2 linked regions of the Streptomyces sp. SN-593 genome follow. Each later gene encodes a partner of the first gene's protein in a complex. Links are inferred from orthologs where the notes say so. Each region holds a gene or a part of one and is shown in the gene's direction. Other genes may lie near its edges.

Region 1 (8,674 bases):
TCCCGGCCGGCGGGGTCGCCGCCGAGGTCGCGGTCACGTCGCTCGCCTTGACGTACCCGAGCCGGTGGTTGAACCGGATCGGGTAGTAGACGGTGGTCCCCACCACCCGCGTCTGGTCGCCCGGCGCGCTCTGGTCGATGTTCTTGGCGTAGTAGTAGTCGGCGTTCACCGGGTCGTCGGCGACGTAGGACTGCCCGGCCGGGATCGTGTAGCCCAGCGGCGCCACGATCTGGGTGTCCTCGCTCGCCACGTCGGCGATCACCGAGGGGTACGCCGACGCCTCCGGGTAGGCCCGCCCGTACACCGGGACCGCGCTGCTGCCGGCCGGCGTGACCACGTGGCGCGCGGTGTTGCCGTTCGCGACCGCGAACTGCCCGCCCGGGTTGTAGAACCACGCCTTCTGCCCGCCGTACCAGATCGCCGTCCAGTCGCCCTGGACGGCCGCCACCACGAAGGACTGCCCGGCGACCGCCTTGTCGGTGAGGTCGGCCGCCTGCGTGGTGCCGGTGGCGACGTGGTCGGCGGCCAGCACCGGGTCGCCGATCAGCGCGGCCGTCGAGGACGGCGAGGTGCGCAGGTAGACGAAGCTGGTCGGCTGCGCGGCACACGGGTCGGGGCTGCACCCGGTGACGGCCGGCTCGTTCGCCGAGGTGAAGGGCGGGTCGATGGTGATCTCACCGCCCACCACCGGGGTGCCGCCGCCACCGGGGGTGGCGCCGAGCAGGTCCAGGTAGTGCGACCAGTTCCAGTACGGGCCCGGGTCCCAGTGCATGCTGGTGAGCTGGGCGGTCTGCGGCGACGGCACGTCGTCGTGGCCGAGGATGTGCTGCCGGTCCAGCGGCACCCCGAACCGGTTCGCCAGGTAGCGCACCAGCGCGGCCGACGACTCGTACAGCGACTCGCTGTACCAGGAGGCGCCGGAGATCGCGAAGCCCTCGTGCTCGATGCCGACCGAGTGCGTGTTGACGTAGTAGTTGCCGGCGTGCCAGGCCACGTTCTTGGTCTGCACGACCTGGGTGACCAGGCCGTCGGACGAGCGCACGATGTAGTGCGGGGTGGCGTACTGGGCCGGGTCCTGGAATATCCCGAGCGCGCTGCTGTAGCTGCCCTCCGTGTCGTGGATGACGATGTACTTGATGGTGTTGCCGTCGGCCGGGCGGTTCGCCAGGTCGTAACTGCCGTACTTCGACTTGTCGTCCGGGTCGGTCTGCTTGTACGCGGCCGGCACGTAGTTGCACGTCAGGCCGGACGGGCACTCCGGAGTCGGGTTCGCGGCGGGGGTGGCGGCGGTGCCGGCCGCCCGGGTCTCCCGCGCGGCCTCCGCGGTCGCCGACGGCAGGCCCAGGCGCGCCAGCGCCGAGGTCCGCGGCGCCACGGACGGCTCGGCGGCCAGCGTGACCTGCTGGCCGTCGGCGGTGGTGCGCGCGACCCCCGCCCGCAGCGTGGTGTACACGCGGTCCGCGTACTGCCCGGCGCCCTGGGCGTCGGTGGACTGGCTGAAGCGCGCCACCGCGCCGTACCAGGCGCCCGGGTCGGCCGGCAGGGAGCCGGCGAGCTGCTTCTCGTAGTGCGCGAGCAGCGCGGCGCCGCCGCGCACGCTCTGCAGCGGGTCGGTGCGCAGCCGCGCCTGCGCGGTGCCGGTCAGCGCCGCGGCCGCGTCCAGGGTGCGGTAGGCGGCGGTCGGACCGGCCGCCGCCGGGGCGGCGGCGGTGGCGCGCGGTGCGGCGCTGCCGCCCGCGCCGCGCTGGTCGGTGTCCGGGGCCGTGCCCGCGGCCCGCAGCGTGGCGGTGTCCACATGGGTCAGGCCCATGACGTTGTAGTTGCCGGTGGTGCTCGGCGCCCCGGCGTGCGTGTCCCACAGCGACTGGTGGTAGGCCACCGCCATGAGCAGGCCCTCGGGCACGTGGAACTCCTTCGCGGCGCTCGCGAAGTCCTGCTGGAGCGTCCCGTGCGCGGCGCCCGGCGTGCTTCCGGCGGCCGTGCCGCCCGCGGTCGCACCGCCGGCCGGTGCGGCCTGCGCCGCCCCCGTCCAGGACAGCGCGCCGGCGACCAGCGCGGCCACCGTGGCCGTCCATGCCCCCCGCGGTCCTCTGCGGCGCCCCTGATCTGTCGGTCTCAAGGTCCCTCCCCACCGTGTTCGGTTGCCCGCGCCCGGTGTGCCGGGCCCGGAGCTGGCAACGTAGCAGCCGCCTCCCTCAGCACAGCGGCCACAGCGGCGGTCCGGCGGTGACTGTCACCGGTACGTCGTACGCTGGAAGGACCCCCGGCCCGTGCGACGTGTCGGGCGCTTCGCGTTGCTCTGCCTCAACCTCCGGGACGGAACCCTGATGAGTCTGAACGGTCTGGTCGACGTCGTCGTCGAGGACGCCGCTCTCGCCGAGGCGGTCGAGTCCGCCGCCGCGGGCAACCGCCCACAGGTCGACCTGGTCGGCCCGCCCGCCGCCCGCCCGCTGGTGGTCGCCGCGCTGGCCGCCCGCGCGCGCCGCACGGTCCTGGCGGTCACCGCCACCGGCCGCGAGGCCGAGGACCTGACGGCGGCGCTGCGCTCGCTGCTGCCGCCGGACGCGGTGGTGGAGTACCCCTCGTGGGAGACGCTGCCGCACGAGCGGCTGTCGCCGCGCAGCGACACCGTGGGCCGGCGGCTGGCGGTGCTGCGCCGGCTGGCGCACCCGCACGCCGGCGACGTGGCGGCCGGCCCGGTCCAGGTGGTGGTCGCGCCGATCAGGTCGGTGCTCCAGCCGCAGGTCAAGGGGCTCGGCGACCTGGAGCCGGTCTCCCTGCGCAGGGGCGGCAGCGCGGACCTGGACACGGTGGTCGACGCCCTCGCGGCGGCCGCGTACGCCCGGGTGGAGCTGGTCGAGAAGCGCGGCGAGTTCGCGGTGCGCGGCGGCATCCTCGACGTCTTCCCGCCGACCGAGGAGCACCCGCTGCGGGTGGAGTTCTGGGGCGACGAGGTCGAGGAGATCCGTTACTTCAAGGTCGCCGACCAGCGCTCCCTGGAAGTGGCCGAGCACGGACTGTGGGCGCCGCCCTGCCGCGAGCTGCTGCTCACCGCCCAGGTCAGGGAGCGGGCGGCGGCGCTTGCCGCCGAGCACCCCGAGCTGGAGGAACTGCTCGGCAGGATCGCCGAGGGCATCGCGGTCGAGGGCATGGAGTCGCTGGCCCCGGTGCTGGTCGACGACATGGAACTGCTGCTGGACGTGCTGCCGGCCGGTTCGACGGCGGTGGTCTGCGACCCGGAGCGGGTCCGGACCCGCGCGGCGGACCTGGTGGCGACCTCCCGGGAGTTCCTGGAGGCGTCCTGGGCGGCCTCGGCGGGCGGGGGAGCGGCGCCGATCGACCTGGGCGCCGCCTCCCTGTGGTCCATCGCCGACGTCCGGGAGCACGCCCGCACGCTGGGCACCCCGTGGTGGTCGGTGAGCCCGTTCGCCGCCGACGAGCAGGGCGCCGCGCCCGCCGGGCCGTACGACGACCGCCCGACGCAGGGGCCCGAGCTGGAGTTCGGCGACACCCTGCGGCTGGGCATGCACGCGCCCGAGCTGTACCGCGGGGACACCGCCCGCGCGCTCGCCGACACCAAGGGCTGGCTGGCCGACGGCTGGCGCGCGGTCTACGTCACGGAGGGCCACGGACCGGCCGCGCGGCTGGTGGAGGTGCTGGGCGGCGAGGGCATCGCGGCCCGGCTGGACCCGGAGCTGGCCGGACCGGAGCAGCTCGCGCCCTCGGTGGTGCACGTGGCGACCGGGTCGCTGGAGCACGGCTTCGTGGACGCCGCGCTCAAGGTCGCGGTGCTCACCGAGACCGACCTGTCCGGGCAGCGGTCCACCGCCAAGGACATGGGGCGGATGCCCTCGCGCCGCCGCAAGACCATCGACCCGCTCACCCTCACCGGCGGCGACTACATCGTGCACGAGCAGCACGGCGTCGGCCGCTACGTGGAGATGGTGCAGCGCACCGTCCAGGGCGCCACCCGCGAGTACCTGGTCGTGGAGTACGCCCCAGCCAAGCGCGGCCAGCCGGGCGACCGGCTCTTCGTCCCCACCGACCAGCTCGAACAGGTCACCAAGTACGTGGGGGGCGAGGCCCCCTCGCTGCACCGGCTGGGCGGCGCGGACTGGACGAAGACCAAGGCGCGGGCGAAGAAGGCGGTCAAGGAGATCGCCGCCGACCTGATCCGGCTGTACTCCGCGCGCATGGCCGCCCCCGGCCACACGTTCGGCCCCGACACGCCCTGGCAGCGCGAGCTGGAGGACGCCTTCCCGTACGCGGAGACGCCCGACCAGCTCACCACCATCGCCGAGGTCAAGTCGGACATGGAGAAGTCCGTGCCGATGGACCGGCTGATCTGCGGCGACGTCGGGTACGGCAAGACCGAGATCGCGGTGCGCGCCGCGTTCAAGGCGGTGCAGGACGGCAAGCAGGTGGCGGTCCTGGTGCCGACCACCCTGCTGGTGCAGCAGCACATGGGCACCTTCGCCGAGCGGTACTCCCAGTTCCCGGTGAACGTCCGCGCCCTGTCCCGCTTCCAGAGCGACACCGAGGCGAAGGCGGTGCTGGAGGGGCTGCGGGACGGCAGCGTCGACCTGGTGATCGGCACCCACCGGCTGTTCTCGTCGGAGACGAAGTTCAAGGACCTCGGCCTGGTCATCGTGGACGAGGAGCAGCGGTTCGGCGTCGAGCACAAGGAGCAGCTCAAGAAGCTGCGGGCCAACGTCGACGTGCTCACCATGTCCGCGACGCCGATCCCGCGCACCCTGGAGATGGCGGTCACCGGCATCCGCGAGATGTCCACGATCACCACCCCGCCCGAGGAGCGGCACCCGGTGCTCACCTTCGTCGGTCCGTACGAGGACAAGCAGATCGGCGCCGCCATCCGCCGTGAACTGCTGCGCGAGGGCCAGGTCTTCTACATCCACAACCGGGTGGAGTCGATCGACCGGGCGGCGGCGCGGCTGCGCGCGATCGTCCCGGAGGCGCGCATCGCCACCGCGCACGGGCAGATGGGGGAGTCGCAGTTGGAACAGGTGGTGGTCGACTTCTGGGAGAAGCGGTTCGACGTCCTGGTGTCCACCACGATCGTGGAGTCCGGCATCGACATCGCCAACGCCAACACCCTCATCGTCGAGCGCGGCGACACCTTCGGCCTGTCCCAGCTCCACCAGTTGCGCGGCCGGGTGGGGCGCTCCCGGGAACGCGGCTACGCGTACTTCCTGTACCCGCCGGAGAAGCCGCTCACCGAGACCGCGCACGAGCGGCTGGCCACCATCGCCCAGCACACCGAGATGGGCGCGGGCATGTACGTGGCGATGAAGGACCTGGAGATCCGCGGCGCGGGCAACCTGCTCGGCGGCGAGCAGTCCGGCCACATCGCCGGCGTCGGCTTCGACCTGTACGTGCGGATGGTCGGCGAGGCGGTCGCGGACTACCGCAACGCGCTGGAGAACGGCGGCGAGGCGGAGGAGGAGCTGCTGGAGGTGAAGATCGAGCTGCCGGTCGACGCGCACGTCCCGCACGACTACGCGCCGGGCGAGCGGCTGCGGCTCCAGGCGTACCGGTCGATCGCCGCCGCCACCAGCGAGGAGGACATCGCGGCGGTGCGCGAGGAACTGGTCGACCGGTACGGCAAACTGCCCGAGCCGGTGGAGAACCTGCTGCTGGTCGCCGCGCTGCGGATACTCGCCCGCAAGGTGGGCGTCGGCGACATCACCCTCCAGGGCGGCAACGTCCGCTTCGGGCCGGTGGAGCTGCGCGAGTCCCAGGAGCTGCGGCTCGCCCGCGTCTACCCGCGCTCGGTGGTCCGGCACGCCACCAAGCAGGTGCTGGTGCCGCGCCCGGCGACCGCGCGGATCGGCGGGAAGCCGGTGGTGGGCCGCGAACTGCTCCAGTGGACCGCGGAGTTCCTGACCACGGTGCTCGACAACTGAGCCGCGCGGTGCGCCCGGTTGCCGGGACCGCTCCCGGCAACCGGGCGCCCGTGGCGTCCCGGGCGCCCGGCGGTCCGCTGTCCTGGCGGCCGGGCGTCCGCCGGGCCCCGGCCGCGGGCGGCTACTTCGTGCCGGCGGCCAGCCCCAGCACCACGTAGCCCTGGTTCTCCGCGACCAGGGTGTAGGTCGCGGCCGGGTGCAACTGCTTGGCGTACGTCAGCGGGTCGCCGGCCCAGCCGGAGGTGTTGTCCAGCGCGATGTACTGCGGGGTGACGCCCTCGGTGTCGCCCACCCAGTACACGGTGGTGCGGTGCACCAGGTGGCTGATCGGGCCGACGTTGGCCTCCACGGTGGCCCCGTCGGGGATCTGGTCGAGGGTGTGCTCGATCGCCTTGGTGCGGGCGTCGACCTTGTAGGTGGCCGAGTGGTCGAGCGCCGCCAGCGGGAGGGTCATCGTCAGCGCCAGGGCGGCGCCCGCGGCGGCCGCCGGCAGGCCGGAGGCGTAGGAGCGCAGCCAGGGGCGCGGGCTGCGCCGGCAGGACGCGGCGGCGTCCACCAGGGCGAGCATCACCACCGGCATCAGTACGGCGCTGTAGTGCCAGTCGGTGCCCCAGTAGTGGTCGTCGTGGGAGACGAACCGCCAGCCGATGGTGGGCAGCGCGGCCAGGATCAGCGGGGAGCGCAGCGCGAGCAGCCCGGAGGTGGGCAGCAGGATCCACAGCAGGGTGTGCAGCGCGGTGTCGAACGGGATGTGCCCGGGCATCGGGGCGCCGTTCCCGTTCAGCTTGTTCCAGTAGTCGTAGCCGCCGGTGGTGTTGAACGCCGGGATGATCACGGCGAAGGCGAGCGCGGACATGAGGACCCCGAAGCCGGCCAGGCCCAGCGCCCAGGGGCCGAAGCGCAGCGCGTCCGCGGTCCGCCCGCCGTACGGCCCGTGGCCTCCGTGGCCCCCGTGGCCGTCGGGGTCCTCGTCCGGGGCGTCCGCGCCGTCCCGGTCGGCGGCTCCGTCCGCGCCGGGGCCGAGGCCCTGCGCCGCCGCGGGCGTCCCCCCGGCGCGCTCCGCGGACCCCGCGGACTCCGCCGCCTCCGGCCCGGGCGCGACGGCCGCCGCACCGCCGCCTGCCGGGTCCGGCTCCTGCCGGGTGCGCCACCACACGATCAGGCCGATCGCCGCGGCGGTCACCCCCATGTCCTCCTTGACGAAGACCAGCGGCACCGCCCACCACATCGCCGCCGCCCACCGCCGCCGCAGCACCGCCTCCAGGGAGAACGCCAGCAGCGGCATCGCGAAGGCGATCTCGTGGAAGTCGAACTGGACGGCCTTCTGCACCCCCCACGACAGCGCGTACGCCACCCCGATCGCGAGTCCGCGCCCGCGTCCGAGCAGCAGCCCGGCCACCCGGGTCACCGGGACCACCGACACCGCGAACAGCAGCGCCTGCGCGACCAGCAGCGTCACCGGGGTCGGGAAGACCCGGTAGAAGGGCGCGACCAGGGCGGTGATCGGGCTGAAGTGGTCGCCGAGGATGTTGAAGCCGGGCCCCTTGAGGTCGGCGACCGGCGCGTGCAGGTGGGCGTAGGACTTGATCGCCTGCTCGAAGATGCCCAGGTCCCACGACATGGTCAGCAGTTGCCGGTAGCGGGTCACCGACAGCGCCGTGTAGGCCGCGAAGAAGACGACCGCCAGCAGGTAGGGGTCCGCACCGCCGCCGGACATGCGCAGCCGCAGCCCCTCGATGCCGCCGGCGGCCCGTGCCGCCCCGGTGCCCGGCGCGGAGTCGGCCTCCTGCGCCGGGATGACGGCCTCGGCCCTGTCCATGCTCGTCCTCCAGCGGAAGCGGGGTCGGGTCTGCCGGAAAAGATACGGGACGACGCTGTGCCGGCGCCGCCCCCGCGCGCCGCCGGCCCCGCCTGACGGGCTTCGCCGGCACCTCCGCACGCTCCCGGCCGCAGGGCGGAACCGGAGGGGTCGAAATAGTTGTCCACAGGTCGGGGGAGAGCAGGGGACGGCCGCCGGTCGCGGCCGATACGCTCACAGGGTGTTCGCCGAGGGGCGGGCGCGCGGACATCCGACCGGTGCCCGCGCGGCGGCGGACGTCGAGCAGCAGTCCGCCCGCCGTCCGCTGCCCGACGAACGCAGGAGCACCCACATGTACGGCCCAGGTCCGGTGACGCAGGGGCCCAAGCCCGCCGACCCCACGACTGCCGTCGTGCTGCGGGTGATCCTCACCGTGGTGCCCGTGGTCACCCTGGGCTTCCTCGCCTGGGTGTCGATGCTCTACCTGGCGGTGCTGCGCAAGCGCAGCACCGACTGGCTGGTGCTCGCCGTCGCGGTCGGCATGGCCGTGATCGCCGTGGTCTGCTTCGGCCTGTCCCACGACGACGACTGGCAGGCCAACACCGGCGCCACTCTGATCCTGATCTGCATGTTCGGCGGCGCCGTGTACTTCCTGGTCGCCGACGTCCTCAGGTACCGCGCCGCCCGCCGGGGCCGGCCCGCCGCGGTGGCCGGCTACCCGCCGCAGAACCCGTACGCCACCGGCTTCGGCGGCCCCGTCCCGATGGCCCGCCCGGCGCAGCAGGGCTACCCGGCCCCCCGGCAGTACCCCGGGCCCGCCCGCGCGGCCACCCCGCCACCGGTGAACCGCCCCTCCACCCCGCCGCCCGCGAACCGCCCCGCCGCCCCGGGCCCGGTCGGCGGACCGTCCACCCCGCCGCGCAACCCCACCCCGCCCCCGAACACCGCCCCG
Region 2 (5,725 bases), 1.4 Mb from region 1 along the record:
AGGTCTTCCAGTTCGTGCACGTCGGGCTTGCCGCCGACCGTGACCTCTCCCGTATACGCCATGGCCCAAGCCTAGGGCCTGTCGCATCGGGGCCGCGGCCGCCACACGATCGGGTGAAAGCGACGGCACGAGCCCGGAAATCGAATGTGCGTGCTATAGAGTCGTGGGAGTCGCGGCGGCCGGTTCGGACGCCGGCGACAGGACCGGCAAGAGGTCCGACAGGAAGAAAAGTCGGCTGCTCCCCGTTTAGGCTTTCCGGGGGGTGTTGACCGTTCATCGTCCCCCTCCTACGGAAAGGTGCACTGGCGTGGCCGACCGACTCACCGTCCGCGGCGCTCGCGAGCACAATCTCCGGAACGTCTCGCTGGACCTGCCCCGGGACTCGCTCATCGTCTTCACCGGCCTGTCCGGTTCCGGGAAGTCCTCGCTCGCTTTCGACACCATCTTCGCGGAGGGCCAGCGTCGGTACGTCGAGTCGCTCTCGTCCTACGCCCGGCAGTTCCTCGGGCAGATGGACAAGCCCGACGTGGACTTCATCGAGGGCCTGTCGCCGGCCGTCTCCATCGACCAGAAGTCCACCTCCCGCAACCCGCGCTCGACCGTCGGCACCATCACCGAGGTCTACGACTACCTCCGGCTGCTCTTCGCCCGGATCGGCAAGCCGCACTGCCCGGAGTGCGGCCGCCCGATCGCGCGGCAGTCCCCGCAGGCGATCGTGGACCGGGTGCTGGAGCTGGAGGAGGGCAGCCGCTTCCAGGTGCTGTCCCCGCTGGTGCGCGAGCGCAAGGGCGAGTTCGTCGAGCTCTTCTCCGACCTCCAGACCAAGGGGTACAGCCGGGCCCGGGTGGACGGCGTCACCGTCCAGCTCACCGACCCGCCCAAGCTGAAGAAGCAGGAGAAGCACACCGTCGAGGTGGTCGTCGACCGCCTGACCGTCAAGGACGGCGCCAAGCGCCGCCTCACCGACTCCGTGGAGACCGCGCTCGGGCTCTCCGGCGGCATGGTCATCCTCGACTTCGTCGACCTCCCCGAGGACGACCCGCAGCGCGAGCGGATGTTCTCCGAGCACCTCTACTGCCCTTACGACGACCTGTCGTTCGAGGAGCTGGAGCCGCGCTCGTTCTCCTTCAACTCGCCCTTCGGCGCCTGCCCGGACTGCACCGGCATCGGCTCCCGGATGGAGATCGACCCCGAGCTGATCGTGCCCGACGACCAGAAGTCGCTCGACGAGGGCGCCCTGTCGCCGTGGTCCGGCGGCATGTCCAAGGGGTATTTCGACAAGCTGGTGCAGAGCCTGGCCGAGCAGCTCGGCTTCCGCACCGACATCCCGTACGCCGGGCTCCCCGCCCGCGCCAAGAAGGCGCTGCTCCACGGGCACAAGTCCGAGGTCCGGGTCGCGTACAAGACCCGGTTCGGGCGCGAGCGCTCGTACACCACGCACTTCGAGGGCGTGATCCCCTACGTCCGCCGCCGGCACAACGAGTCGGAGAGCGACTCCAGCCGCGAGCGCTTCGAGGGGTACATGCGCGCGGTGCCCTGCCCGACCTGCGAGGGGCGGCGGCTGAAGCCGATCGTGCTGGCCGTCACCGTGCAGGACCGGTCGATCGCCGACGTGGCCGCGATGTCGATCAGCGACTGCGCCGAGTTCCTGGCCGGGATGAAGCTCGCGGCCCGTGACCGCAAGATCGCCGAGCGTGTCCTCAAGGAGGTCAACGAGCGGCTGCGGTTCCTGATCGACGTCGGCCTGGACTACCTCTCGCTCAACCGCGCCGCGGGCACCCTGTCCGGCGGTGAGGCGCAGCGGATCAGGCTCGCCACCCAGATCGGCTCCGGCCTCGTCGGCGTGCTCTACGTACTGGACGAGCCGTCCATCGGCCTGCACCAGCGCGACAACCACCGGCTGATCGAGACCCTGGTCCGGCTGCGCGACCTGGGCAACACCCTGATCGTGGTCGAGCACGACGAGGACACCATCAAGACCGCCGACTGGGTGGTGGACATCGGCCCCGGGGCCGGCGAGCACGGCGGCAAGGTCGTCCACTCCGGCTCCCTGAAGGAACTGCTGGCGAACGACGAGTCGCTGACCGGGCAGTACCTCTCGGGCAAGCGCGCCATCCCGACCCCGGCGCAGCGCCGCCCGATCGACCGGGCCCGGCGGCTGACCGTGCACGGCGCCCGCGAGCACAACCTGCAGGACATCGACGTGTCCTTCCCGCTCGGCGTGCTCACCGCGGTCACCGGCGTCTCCGGCTCCGGCAAGTCCACCCTGGTCAACGACATCCTCTACACCCACCTCGCCCGCGAGCTGAACGGCGCGCGCAGCGTGCCCGGCCGCCACACCCGGGTGGACGGCGACGACCTGGTGGACAAGGTGGTCCACGTCGACCAGTCGCCGATCGGACGCACCCCGCGGTCGAACCCGGCCACGTACACCGGCGTCTTCGACAACGTCCGCAAGCTGTTCGCCGAGACGATGGAGGCGAAGGTCCGCGGCTATCTGCCCGGCCGCTTCTCCTTCAACGTCAAGGGCGGCCGCTGCGAGAACTGCTCGGGCGACGGCACCATCAAGATCGAGATGAACTTCCTCCCGGACGTGTACGTCCCCTGCGAGGTCTGCCACGGCGCGCGGTACAACCGGGAGACCCTGGAGGTGCACTACAAGGGCAAGTCCATCGCCGAGGTGCTGGACATGCCGATCGAGGAGGCGCTGGACTTCTTCGAGGCGGTGCCCGCCATCGCCCGCCACCTGCGCACCCTCAACGAGGTGGGCCTGGGATACGTCCGGCTCGGCCAGCCCGCGCCGACCCTCTCCGGCGGCGAGGCGCAGCGGGTGAAGCTCGCCTCCGAGCTCCAGCGGCGCGCCACCGGCAGCACCGTCTACGTGCTGGACGAGCCCACCACCGGCCTGCACTTCGAGGACATCAGCAAGCTGATCAAGGTGCTCTCCGGGCTGGTCGACAAGGGGAACACCGTGATCGTCATCGAGCACAACCTCGATGTGATCAAGACCGCCGACTGGGTGGTGGACATGGGCCCCGAGGGCGGCAGCGGCGGCGGGCTGGTGGTCGCCGAGGGCACTCCGGAGCAGATCGCGGGGGTGCCGGCCAGCCACACCGGCAAGTTCCTGCGGGACATCCTCAGCCCGGACGCGGTCAGCGACGCGGCGGTGCCGGCCCCGAGGAAGAGGGCCCCGGCCAAGAAGGCGGCGGCGAAGAAGACCGCCGCGCCGCGCCGACGGGCCGCCAAGGCGTAGCGCCGGCCGTCCAGGCGGCGGTGGCGGTCGGGCGCCCACGGCATGCCGAGGCGTGGGCGCCCGGCGGCGGGACGTAAGGTACCGACCGCAAGACCGGCCCCATCGCACCAGGAGCGCCCATGTCCACCGAAATGCCCGCCACCCGCCGGACCGTCCTTCGCGGCGTGGCCCTGGCCGGCGCCGTCGGCGCCGCCGACGTCGGCCTCAGCGCGTGCGGCGGCAAGAAGAACGGCTCCTCGGACGGCCCGACCACGGCGGTGGACCTCGGCGCGTCCTCCGCGGTCCCGGTCGGCGGCGCCAAGCTCTACCGCGACGACAAGGTGCTGGTCTCGCAGCCGACGCAGGGCACCTTCAAGGCGTTCAGCGCGGTCTGCACCCACCAGGGCTGCGTGCTGGACACGGTGGACGGCACCACCGCGTCCTGCCCGTGCCACGGCAGCGAGTTCAACGCCGAGACCGGCGCCGTGGTGCGCGGCCCGGCCGACAAGGCGCTGCCGGCGGTGGACGTCAAGGCGGTCGGCGGCAAGCTGACGGCGGGCCCCGGGGCCTGATCCCCCGCGTCCGGACCGGACCGGACCGGACCGGCCTGGGACCGACGCCGGACCGCGCCCGACCCGCGCCGGGACCGTTGCGGGAGCACCCGCGGATCACCCCGGGTTCACCCGTGGATCGCTCCTGGACCGTCGCATCCCGACAGTAGGGTGGAAGGCATGGCAGACCCCAGCAGTTACCGACCGAAGCCGGGCGAGATCCCCGACTCCCCAGGGGTCTACAAGTTCCGGGACGAGCACCGCCGGGTGATCTACGTCGGCAAGGCGAAGAGCCTGCGCCAGCGCCTCTCGTCCTACTTCCAGGACATCACCCACCTGCACCAGCGCACGGCCACCATGGTCACCACCGCCGCCTCCGTGGAGTGGACGGTGGTGACCACCGAGGTCGAGGCGCTGCAACTGGAGTACTCCTGGATCAAGGAGTTCGACCCGCGGTTCAACGTCAAGTACCGCGACGACAAGAGCTACCCCTCGCTCGCCGTGACGATGAACGAGGAGTTCCCCCGGGTCCAGGTGATGCGCGGACCCAAGCGCAAGGGCGTGCGCTACTTCGGGCCGTACGCCCACGCGTGGGCGATCCGGGAGACCGTGGACCTGCTGCTGCGGGTCTTCCCGGTCCGCACCTGCTCCGCCGGGGTGTTCAAGCGCTCCGAGCAGATCGGCCGGCCCTGCCTGCTCGGCTACATCGGCAAGTGCTCCGCGCCGTGCGTCGGCCGGGTCAGCCCGCAGGAGCACCGCGAACTCGCCGAGGAGTTCAGCGACTTCATGGCCGGCCACACCGGCACCTACCTGCGCCGGCTGGAGCAGCGGATGAAGGACGCGGCCGCCGCCATGGAGTACGAACAGGCGGCCCGGCTGCGCGACGACATCGAGGCGCTGCGCCGCGCCATGGAGAAGAACGCGGTGGTGCTCGCCGACGCCACCGACGCCGACCTGATCGCCGTCGCCGAGGACGAACTCGAGGCGGCCGTCCAGATCTTCCACGTGCGCGGCGGCCGGGTGCGCGGGCAGCGCGGCTGGGTCACCGACAAGGTCGAGGCGGTCGACACCGCCGGCCTGGTCGAGCACGCCCTCCAGCAGCTCTACGGCGACGAGCAGGGGGACGCCGAGCAGTCCGGCGGCAGCGGCGGCGTGCCCAAGGAGGTGCTGGTCCCCGCGCTGCCGGAGCCGACCGAGCCGGTGGCGCAGTGGCTGGCCGGGCGGCGCGGTTCGCACGTCAGCCTGCGGGTGCCGCAGCGCGGCGACAAGAAGGACCTGATGGCCACCGTGCAGCGCAACGCGCAGCAGGCGCTGGCCCTGCACAAGACCAAGCGCGCCTCGGACCTGACCACCCGCTCCCGCGCGCTGGAGGAGATCGCCACCGCCCTCGACCTCGACACCGCGCCGCTGCGGATCGAGTGCTTCGACATCAGCCACCTCCAGGGCGACGACGTGGTGGCCTCCATGGTGGTCTTCGAGGACGGCCTGGCCCGCAAGAGCGAGTACCGGCGCTTCCAGATCAAGACGTTCGCCGGGCAGGACGACGTCCGGTCCATGCACGAGGTGATCACCCGCCGGTTCCGCCGCTACCTCCAGGAGAAGCAGCGCACCAGTGAGTGGGAGGAGCAGGAGGAGGGCGGTCCGGGCGGTCCGGCCGCCGCCCACGGGGAAGGCCAGGAGCACGCGGAGCACGAGGTCCGCGGTGAGCACGAGATCCACGGTGAGCACGGGGCCCATGGTCGGCACGGGGAAGAGTTCGGGGAATCCGGGGCGGACGGGGCGGACGGGTTCGGGGAAGCCGCCGGCGGGCCCATCGACCCGGACACCGGCCGCCCCCGCAGGTTCGCCTACCCGCCGCAGCTCGTCGTGGTCGACGGCGGCAAGCCGCAGGTCGCCGCCGCCGGCCGGGCGCTGGCCGAGCTCGGCATAGACGACGTCGCCG

What was found. The genes of interacting proteins can lie anywhere in the genome.
Region 2: the proteins of mfd (region 1) and uvrA are in contact, whole or in part, in a crystal structure (PDB 4DFC), measured with the Escherichia coli proteins. The link is inferred for Streptomyces sp. SN-593 from one-to-one orthologs.

The regions. Positions count from the first base shown.
Region 1 is NZ_AP018365.1:3,171,156-3,179,829, reverse strand. What follows is about bases 1,994-6,124. They hold mfd (transcription-repair coupling factor), read left to right. Parts: upstream 1,994-2,327; coding sequence 2,328-5,924; downstream 5,925-6,124. Other genes in these bases: RVR_RS13050 (DUF2079 domain-containing protein), read right to left, coding at 6,046-6,124; RVR_RS13060 (N-acetylmuramoyl-L-alanine amidase), read right to left, coding at 1,994-2,062. In the rest of the region: more of RVR_RS13060, read right to left, coding at 1-1,993; more of RVR_RS13050, read right to left, coding at 6,125-7,743; RVR_RS13045 (hypothetical protein), read left to right, coding at 7,964-8,674. UniProt on the Escherichia coli protein: Couples transcription and DNA repair by recognizing RNA polymerase (RNAP) stalled at DNA lesions. Mediates ATP-dependent release of RNAP and its truncated transcript from the DNA, and recruitment of nucleotide excision repair machinery to the damaged site.
Region 2 is NZ_AP018365.1:1,729,695-1,735,419, reverse strand. Bases 1-3,453 are described here. They hold uvrA (excinuclease ABC subunit UvrA), read left to right. Parts: upstream 1-307; coding sequence 308-3,253; downstream 3,254-3,453. Other genes in these bases: RVR_RS07260 (Rieske (2Fe-2S) protein), read left to right, coding at 3,373-3,453; RVR_RS07270 (MBL fold metallo-hydrolase), read right to left, coding at 1-62. Outside these bases: more of RVR_RS07260, read left to right, coding at 3,454-3,804; excinuclease ABC subunit UvrC, read left to right, coding at 3,964-5,725. UniProt on the Escherichia coli protein: The UvrABC repair system catalyzes the recognition and processing of DNA lesions. UvrA is an ATPase and a DNA-binding protein. A damage recognition complex composed of 2 UvrA and 2 UvrB subunits scans DNA for abnormalities.